DNA from 4 places in the Halomonas sp. 11-S5 genome. Region 1 is predicted to be linked to each of the others. Evidence: predicted binding sites of a transcription regulator. Region 1 holds the regulator's gene; each other region holds the start of a gene.

The links. Region 1 encodes FNR, which switches genes on or off when oxygen is low (the NO sensors DNR and NnrR bind a similar motif). Its sites were predicted from a motif close to TTGATNTANATCAA; they were not measured.
Region 2: OP497_RS05090 (nitrate/nitrite transporter) is a predicted target of FNR. The motif match lies at 1,103-1,116, and genes of this name have one in related genera.
Region 3: petA (ubiquinol-cytochrome c reductase iron-sulfur subunit) is a predicted target of FNR. The motif match lies at 1,098-1,111, and genes of this name have one in related genera.
Region 4: hemN (oxygen-independent coproporphyrinogen III oxidase) is a predicted target of FNR. The motif match lies at 1,340-1,353, and genes of this name have one in related genera.

The regions. Positions count from the first base shown of each region.
Region 1 covers NZ_JARANW010000002.1:66,987-69,186, reverse strand. The annotation lists gene ttcA (tRNA 2-thiocytidine(32) synthetase TtcA) at 1-487, shown strand, start outside; gene fnr (fumarate/nitrate reduction transcriptional regulator Fnr) at 656-1,399, opposite strand; gene hemN (oxygen-independent coproporphyrinogen III oxidase) at 1,516-2,200, opposite strand, start outside.
Region 2 covers NZ_JARANW010000004.1:167,554-169,753, forward strand. The annotation lists gene OP497_RS05090 (nitrate/nitrite transporter) at 1-1,039, opposite strand, end outside; gene OP497_RS05095 (antiporter) at 1,220-2,200, opposite strand, start outside.
Region 3 covers NZ_JARANW010000003.1:200,066-202,265, reverse strand. The annotation lists gene OP497_RS04005 (cytochrome bc complex cytochrome b subunit) at 1-345, opposite strand, end outside; gene petA (ubiquinol-cytochrome c reductase iron-sulfur subunit) at 345-944, opposite strand; gene rpsI (30S ribosomal protein S9) at 1,165-1,554, opposite strand; gene rplM (50S ribosomal protein L13) at 1,568-1,996, opposite strand.
Region 4 covers NZ_JARANW010000004.1:91,906-94,105, reverse strand. The annotation lists gene hemN (oxygen-independent coproporphyrinogen III oxidase) at 1-1,234, opposite strand, end outside; gene OP497_RS04745 (Rrf2 family transcriptional regulator) at 1,670-2,146, shown strand; gene OP497_RS04740 (HAMP domain-containing sensor histidine kinase) at 2,131-2,200, opposite strand, start outside.

The DNA.
Region 1 (2,200 bases):
CGCGCTCTGCTCGCGGCTGCGGCGGGGCTCGCTCTACGGCTTCGCGGAGGAGATCGGTGCCACCAAGGTGGCGCTGGGCCACCACCGCGAGGACATCCTCGAGACGCTGTTTCTCAATATGTTCTTCGGCGGCAGCCTCAAGGCGATGCCGCCCAAGCTGCTCTCCGACGATGGCCGCAACATGGTCATCCGCCCGCTCGCCTACTGCCGCGAGGCGGACATCGCCGAGTTCGCTCGGCTGATGGACTTCCCGATCATTCCCTGCAACCTCTGCGGCTCTCAGCCCAACCTGCAGCGCCAGGTGGTCAAGGAGATGCTGGCCGAGTGGGAGACGACGCATCCCGGCCGTCTCGAGAGCATGTTCAAGGCGGTCACCAACGTAGCGCCCTCGCAGCTGGCCGACCGCGAGCTCTTCGACTTCGCCGGCCTCGAGGAGAAGCAGGCGCAGAGGCAGGCCGACCGCATCGATATCCATCAGGAGCTGTAAGCTTTAAGCCGTAAGCGGCAAGACAATCGAATCGCCCCCGTGACAAGGTCACGGGGGCGATTCGATTCAGGCTGCCTTCGAGCTTCGAGCTTCGAGCTTCGAGCTTCGAGCTTCGAGCTTCGAGCTTCGAGCTTCGAGCTTCGAGCTTCGAGCTTCGAGCTTCGAGCTTTAGTGCGCGCCCTCCTCCTCGGCCACTTCGATCAGCGCCGCCAGGTCGAGGATGTTGACCTCGCGGCCGGAAACGGCCACCAGTCCTTGTGACTGGAAACGGCCCAGGATGCGGCTGACGGTCTCCACGGCCAGTCCCAGGTAATTGCCGATGTCGGCTCGGGACATGGAGAGCCGGAAGCTGTAGGGGGAGTAGCCGCGACGGCGGAAGCGGTCGGAGAGGCTGGTGAAGAAGCTGGCCAGGCGCTGGTCGGCGGTCTTGCGTGAGAGCAGCCGCATCATGCGGCGATCGTCGCGCATCTCCTTGCTCATGCTGCGGTAGAGCTGGCCCCGAAGCTCGGGCAGCGACTCGGAGAGGGCGTCGAGACGGTCGAAGGGAATCTCGCACACCGTGGTGGTCTCCAGGGCCACGACCGTGCCGGGGTAGCGTTCCTCGGCGATGCCGTCGAGTCCCACCAGTTCGCTGGGCAGGTAGAAGTTGGTGAGTTGGTCCTCGCCGCTGCCCTCGGTGGTCACCTGCTTGAGGCTGCCGGAGCGCACCGCGAAGACGCTGGTGAAGGAGCTGCCTTGGCGGAACAGCGACTCGCCCTTCTTGAGCGGCGCCCGACGCCGGATGATGGCGTCGAACTGGTCCATGTCCTGAACCTCGAGCGCCAGGGGCAGGCAGAGCGAGCTCAGGCTGCACGTCTGGCAGCGGGTCTCGTTCAGCAATGAACGGCACCTACCGGTCGCGGTGTCGGGCATGCTCTCCTCCATGAATGATGACTCTCGTCACAGTATGGAGGATTGTCGTCCACCGGCAAAGCCTCCCTTAGGAGGTACTCCCCCGCGTGAGCGCGAGATGCCATGCGCCGTGCCGGTCAGGCGGCACGGGCATCGAAGGCCGCGGCCAGGCGGTGGACCAGCAGCCGCCCCGCCGGCGTGACCTCGAGACACTGACCGCGCCGCCTCACCAGGCCGTCCCGTTCGGCCGGCGCCAGCCGGGCCAGGGCCTCGTTCAGGTGTGCTCCGGCATCCAGGTCGAACGCCTGCCCGAGCACGGCCAGGTCCAGGCGCATGTCGCACATCAGGCGCTCGATGGCGCGGGCTCGCAGGCGGTCGTCATCGGTCAGTCGCAGGCCCCGCTCCACCGGCAGGCGACCGGCATCGAGTCGCGCCTCGTAGTCGCCCAGGGCCATGGGGTTGCGGGCGGCGATGCCGCCCAGCCGGCTGAGCGCACTCACGCCCAGGCCCAGGTGGTCGCCGGCGGGAAGCGCGCTGTAGCCACTCAGGCTGCGCGACATCAGGCCCCGGGCCTGGGCCGTGGCCAGCGGATCCTCGGGGCGGGCGAAGAGTTCCATGCCGATGTGCACGTAGCCGGCACCGGCAAGCATCGCGAGGGCGGTGTCGAGGATGGCCAGCTGCTCCCCCGGTGGCGGCAGTTCCTCGGCCCGGATCCGGCGCTGGGCGGTGAAATGCTCGGGCCGGTGGTCGTAGGGGAACAGCGACAGGCGGGCCGGGGCCATGGCGATCACCTGCTCGAGGGTCTCGGCGAAGCGCTCTCGA
Region 2 (2,200 bases), on a different contig from region 1:
GCTTGTAGACGGCGGCCTTGCCCAGCGACATGAAGAAGCCCAGCAGCACCGTCAGCACCACCACGCCCCACAGCGGCATGGCCAGGGTGAAGGCGATCTCGCCCTCCTTGCCTTGCACTACGTAGCTGGTCTCGGGGTAGGCCAGCAGGAACAGGCACAACAGCGAGGCGATGAAGGTCATATACATGATCGACCGGGCGCCATAGCGGTCGGACATCCACCCGCCCAGGGCGCGAAACACGCTGGCCGGCAGGGTGTAGAGGGCCGCCAGGCTGCCGGCTACGGCGATGCTGACATCGTAGGCGCCGACGTAGTAGCGCGGCAGGTAAGAGGCCAAGGCGACGAAGGCGCCGAACACGAAGAAGTAGTAGAGGGCGAAGCGCCACACCTGCAGGTGCCTGAGCGGCTCCAGCTGTTCGCGGGCAGAGGAGCCCTTGCCGCCTTGGCCGCGCCGGGCGCGGGTCAGTGGATCCTCTTTGGAGAAGACCCAGAAGCCCACGGCGACCACGGTCAGCACGATGGCGTAGACCACCGCGGTCTGCTCCCAGCCCAGCGCCAGCAGCAAGAAGGGCGCGCCGAAGTTGGTCACCGCCGCACCGGCGTTGCCGGCACCGAAGATGCCCAGTGCGGTGCCCTGCTTCTCCTTCTCGAACCAGTAGGAGGTGTAGGCGATGCCGACGATGAAGGAGCCCCCGGCCAGGCCCACGCCGAGCGCCGCGACCAGGAACATGGCATAGGTTTGGACGTAGGAGAGCATGAAGACGCAGACCGCGGTGATCAGCATCAGCAGGCTGAACACGCGGCGGCCGCCGAACTGCTCGGTCCAGATGCCCAGGAAGATGCGGCTGATGGAGCCGGTCAGTATCGGCGTGGCGACCAGGATGCCGAACTGGGTCTCGTTGAGCCCCAGGTCCTGCTTGATCTGGATCCCGATAATGGAAAAGATCGTCCACACCGCGAAGCAGGTGGTAAAGGCCAGGGTGCTGAGTCCCAGGGCCCGGTATTGCTGGGGTGGGGTCACCCCCTCGAGATGTTTCATGGTATTCCCCTCAGGCAAGCATGAATGGTGCTGTCCAGTGTGGCGGTAGCCTGTCGATTGCCCTTGATATGCATCAAGCGTCTGCCGCCAGTACCCCCGATGTGTCTATCCGCTACCCCTTGGTAGGCAGCGCCTGCGGTGGCAGGTCACTGCCGGGCCCCTCGGACCCGGCAGTGACCATCAGGGGTTCTTTACGTAGGCGTTCTTGCGCAGATAGAACCACCAGTTGACGACCAGGCAGAGTGCGTAGAAGACCGCGAAGCCATACATGGCCATCTCCGGGGTGCCGGCCTTGATCTGCTCGCCCATCACCCGCGGGGCGATGAAGGCGCCGTAGGCGGCCACGGCGGAGGTCCAGCCGAGCACCGGGCCCTTCTGCTGCAGGTCGAAGATGAAGCCGATGCTGCGGAAGGTGGAGCCGTTGCCGATGCCGCTGGCGGCGAACAGCGCGATGAACAGTACCAGGAACATCCAGAAGTACTGGTTGGGGTCGGTGGCGTTGTAGGCCAGCATCATCACGTAGCCCACGGCGGCGGAGGCCAGCACCATCACCACGGAGATCGCCTGGGTGACGATGGCACCGCCCACCTTGTCGGAGATCCAGCCGCCCACCGGGCGGATCAGCGCGCCGACGAAGGGACCCATCCAGGCCCAGGTGAGGGCGCTGGGGGCCTCCGGGTTGGCCACCCGAGTGATGGTGCCGTCGGCGGCCACCTCCATCATGTTGCCGAAGATGACGCTGATCGAGAGCGGCAGCGCCGCGGAGAAGCCGATGAAGGAGCCGAAGGTGGCAATGTAGAGCACCGTCATCGCCCAGGTATGCTTGTTGGAGAAGATCGCGAACTGCTTCTGGATGTTCGGCTTGATGTCACCCGGGATCAGGCGCAGCAGGAACAGGGTCAGCACGATGGTCAGTGGCAGGGCGAGCCACATGTTGAGCCAGCCCAGCGCCACCACGCCGAGGATCGAGGTCAGGAGGCCCACCGCATAGAGGCCCAGGATCTTGCCGAAGGCCTGCAGGGGAGAGCCGGGGTTGGGCGTGATGGCGCGGATATTGTTCATGCCGAACCAGCCGGCAAAGGCCAGTGGGATCAGGAAGATCAGCCAGATGAAAGCGGCGTTCTGGATCCAGGTATCGGTGCCCGCCTCGATACGCCCGAT
Region 3 (2,200 bases), on a different contig from region 1:
CAGCCCGCGGAACATGTGCAGGTAGACCACCACGAAGAATGCCGAGGCGCCGGTGGAGTGCATGTAGCGGATCAGCCAGCCGAACTCCACGTCACGCATGATGTACTCGACCGAGGCGAAGGCGCCCTCGGCGGTGGGATTGTAGCTCATGGTCAGCCAGACACCGGTGAGGATCTGGTTGACTAGCGCCAGTAGCGCCAGCGAACCGAAGAAATACCAGAAGTTGAAGTTCTTCGGCGCGTAATACTGTGCCATGTGGTCCTGCCACATCTGGGTGGCCGGGAAGCGGTCATCGACCCAGCGCATCAAGCCGCGCTCCGCCTTGACCTTGTTAGGGTTAGCCATCAGGCAGTCTCCTCATCTTCGCCGACAGTGATCAGCACATCGCTGTCGAAACGGTAAGGCGGCACTTCGAGGTTGGCCGGTGCCGGCACGTTGCGGAACACCCGACCGGCCAGATCGAAGCGCGAACCGTGACAGGGGCAGAAGAAGCCACCCGGCCAGTCATCCACGCCGACCCCTTCGGCATCCGGCTCGGGCTTGAACAGCGGTGAGCAGCCCAGGTGAGTGCAGATGCCGACGATCACGCCGATTTCCGGCTTGATGGAGCGCAGCAGACCCTCGATGTAGGCGGGCTGCTGGGGCACTTCGGACTGTGGGTCAACCAGCCGGTCGGCCTCGATAGACTTGGTACGCTCGATCATCTCCGGAGAGCGATTGAGGATCCATACCGGCTTGCCCCGCCACTCGACGGTCATGCGCTGCCCGGGTTCGAGCTTCGACACGTCGGCCTGGACGGGGGCACCCGCCGCTTTTGCCCTGGCACTCGGCTGCCAGGAAGCCACAAAGGGGACCGCAACCCCGACGGCACCCACCGCACCCACGACGGTGGTGGCACCTACGAGGAAACGGCGCCGACCCTTGTTTACGCCGTTATCTGCCATTTTCAGGTTTCTCCCATCAGCTTACCCGTTGTTCCATCACGAGCAGTGAATCCCCCGCGACCACGGATACCAAATGCAGTGTATGGTAAAAAATCGTGTCGCCCCGCACAAGGAAAGGTTCCCTTAGCAAGCGGGAAACCTGACGACAAATTCTTGATCCAGAACAAAAAACGCCCAGGTCGCTGGACCTGGGCGTTTTCGTGCGGCGATACGAGGCGTATCAGCGCTTGGAGAACTGCGGGCGACGACGCGCCTTGCGCAGGCCGATCTTCTTGCGCTCGACCTGACGGGCGTCACGGGTGACATAGCCCGCTTCGCGCAGCTGGCCGCGGAAGTCCTCATTGTAGTCCAACAGGGCACGGGTGATGCCGTGACGGATGGCGCCCGCCTGGGACGAACCACCACCACCCTTGACAGTGACGTAGACGTCGAACTGACCGAGGGTCTCGGTCAGCTCGAGCGGCTGGCGAACCACCATGCGACCAGTGACGCGGCCGAAATACTGGTCCAGCTCATGGCTGTTGACGGTGATCTTGCCGGTGCCCGGCTTCATGAAAACGCGGGCGGTAGAGGTCTTGCGGCGCCCGGTACCGTAATACTGCTGTGTCATGGCGAAGATTCCCTCAGATGTTCAGTGCTTGCGGCTGCTGGGCAGCGTGCGGATGCTCGGTGCCGGCGTAGACCTTCAGCTTGGTATACATGGCACGACCCAGGGGACCCTTCGGCAACATGCCCTTGACGGCCGACTCGATGACACGCTCTGGTGCGTGGGCGATCATCTTCTCGAAATTCATGGAGCGCAGGCCACCCGGGTAGCCGGTATGGCGGTAGTAGGTCTTGGCGCGGGCCTTGTTGCCGGTGACCTGGACCTTCTCGGCATTGATCACGACGATGTAGTCGCCGCCATCAACATGCGGGGTGTATTCCGGCTTGTGCTTCCCGCGCAGGCGACGAGCGATCTCGGTGGCCAGACGGCCGAGCGTCTTGTCCGTAGCATCGACGACGAACCAGTCGCGCTGGACGGACTGCGGTTTGGCAGTGAACGTCTTCATGGATGAATCACCATTTGATGTATTGGGTTCTGCCGCCGGGCGTCCGGCATGGAACCATCCCTATTTTTCTTGGTTGCCTGCTCCCTAAGGGCGAGGCAACAGTCGATCGAGCGCGCATTCTACACGAGCCGTCATCGTCAAGGCAATGCCGCACGCAAGCTCGAAGCCAGCATGCTACCGATGGCATTTGGCTCAAGGTTTTTC
Region 4 (2,200 bases), on a different contig from region 1:
CGGCGAGTGCGTCGGCAAAATAGTTGCGAAAGTCGATATCGTGATCCGCCTCGATCGCGGCGAAGTCGATGCGGCCATGGCACATCAGGGCGTTGATCACATCGCGTCGCAGCAGGTCATCGGCGTTCAGGCGGTAACCGCGCATCACCGGCAGCCGTCCCGCCTCGAGGCGCGCCTGATACTGAGCCGTCTCCTTGACGTTCTGGCTGTAGCTGTCGCCCACCTTGCCAATGGCGGTATTCCCCAGGCCGATCAGGTCGCAGTCGGCATGCGTCGAGTAGCCCTGGAAGTTGCGCTGCAGGGTGCCGTTCTCCTTCGCCAGCGAGAGCTCGTCCTCGGGCAAAGCGAAATGGTCCATGCCGATATAGGCATAGCCGGCCTCGGTGAGGCGACGGATGGTCAGCTCCAGCAGCTCGATCTTGCGCTCCGGCGGCGGCATGTCCTCGGGGCGAATCAGCCGCTGGGCCTTGAACAGCTCTGGCAGGTGGGCATAGCTGTAGGCGGCGATGCGGTCCGGGCGCAGTCTGATGATCTTGTCCAGGGTGGCATCGAAGCTCGCTACGGTCTGCAGCGGCAGACCGTAGATCAGGTCGACGCTCACCGACTGGAAGCCGGCCTCGCGGGCCGCGCTCACCAGTTCCACCACCTGGGCCTCGCTCTGGACGCGGTTGACCGCCTCCTGGACCCTGGCGTCGAAGTCCTGCACGCCGAAGCTCAGGCGGTTGAACCCCAGGGCATGGAGCTCGTGGATCTGCTCGGGGGTCACGGTGCGCGGGTCCACCTCCAGGGAGAATTCCCGCGCCTCGGGCGCGGCGAAGTGGAAGGCGGCATCCAGCGCCGTCATCAGCTCGCCGAGCTGGTCATTGCTCAAGTAGGTGGGGGTGCCACCGCCCAGATGCAGCTGGGTCATGCGCCGCGAATCATCGAACAGCGCCCCCTGGAGCTCGACCTCGCGCTTGAGCCAGGCGAGGTACTCCGCGGCTCGCTCGCGGTTGTGGGTGATGATCTTGTTGCAGGCGCAGTAGTAGCAGAGGCTCTCGCAGAACGGGATGTGCACATAGGCCGACAGCGGCTTGGGCGCCGCGGCCCGGTTGCTGCGAGAGGCGGCGGCACGATAGTCGTCCTCGGCGAAGGCCGCCTGGAACTGCGGCGCCGTGGGATAGGAGGTATAGCGCGGCCCCGGGCGGTCGTATTTCTCGACCAGGGAGCGGATGAACGGCAGGGTGTCTTGCATGATCGAATCGAGCCTCTGGAACCGTAAGGCGGCGGCCGGTGCCGCCACCGCATGGGCGAATTATGCCAGCCATGACCAGGCGCGTCGGTACCCTTCAAGGGGTAGCTGACCCAGATCAAGTCGAGGTAGCAGGCGCCCCACAGCGCCGGGAGGTCGGCCAGGGGCAGCGCCAGCCGGCGGGGCGGCGAGCGGAAAGAACAGCGACCAGGCGGAACGCCGGTCAGGCCGGCGGGTGCCGGCGGCTTGACCTGCATCACTGGCAACGAACCATAACATGCATATAAATTACATCTTAGGGATAGCCATGCCAATCGTACGCCAACGGTCGCCACGCGACCGAATGCCACAGTCACGAATCAAACCTGACAGGCATGATGTTAGAATTATTTGTTTTCTTACCACGCCTTGCGAGGCGTCCGACGCGCCGGGACACCCATGCACCTGACCCGATTCACCGACTATTCGCTGCGCGTGCTGATCTACCTGGCCGTCAAGGGCGAGCAGCGCTCGACCATCACCGAGATCGCCGAACGCTTCGAGATCTCCCGCAACCACCTGATGAAGGTGGTGCAGGACCTCAACCACCGCGGCTACATCATCTCCATTCGTGGCAAGAACGGCGGCCTGCTGCTCAAGCGCGCCCCGGAGACGATCCCGCTGGGCGAGCTGGTACGCGACACCGAGCGTGACCTGGCCCTGGTGGAGTGCTTCGGCGACGACAACGAGTGCATCATCACCCCCGCCTGTCGGCTCAAGCCGATCCTGGCCGAGGCACTTGCCGCCTTTCTTGCCGTGCTCGACCACTACACCCTGGCCGACCTGCTCGGCCCGCAGCGTGCCGGGCTGATCCAGCTGCTGAAGATCGAGGACCCGGCCCCACCGGCCGCTCAGGCCCCTCACTCTAAAACATAGGGCAACAGCAGGCTGATCCGGGTGCCCTCCCCCTGGCGGCTGTCGATGGCCAGG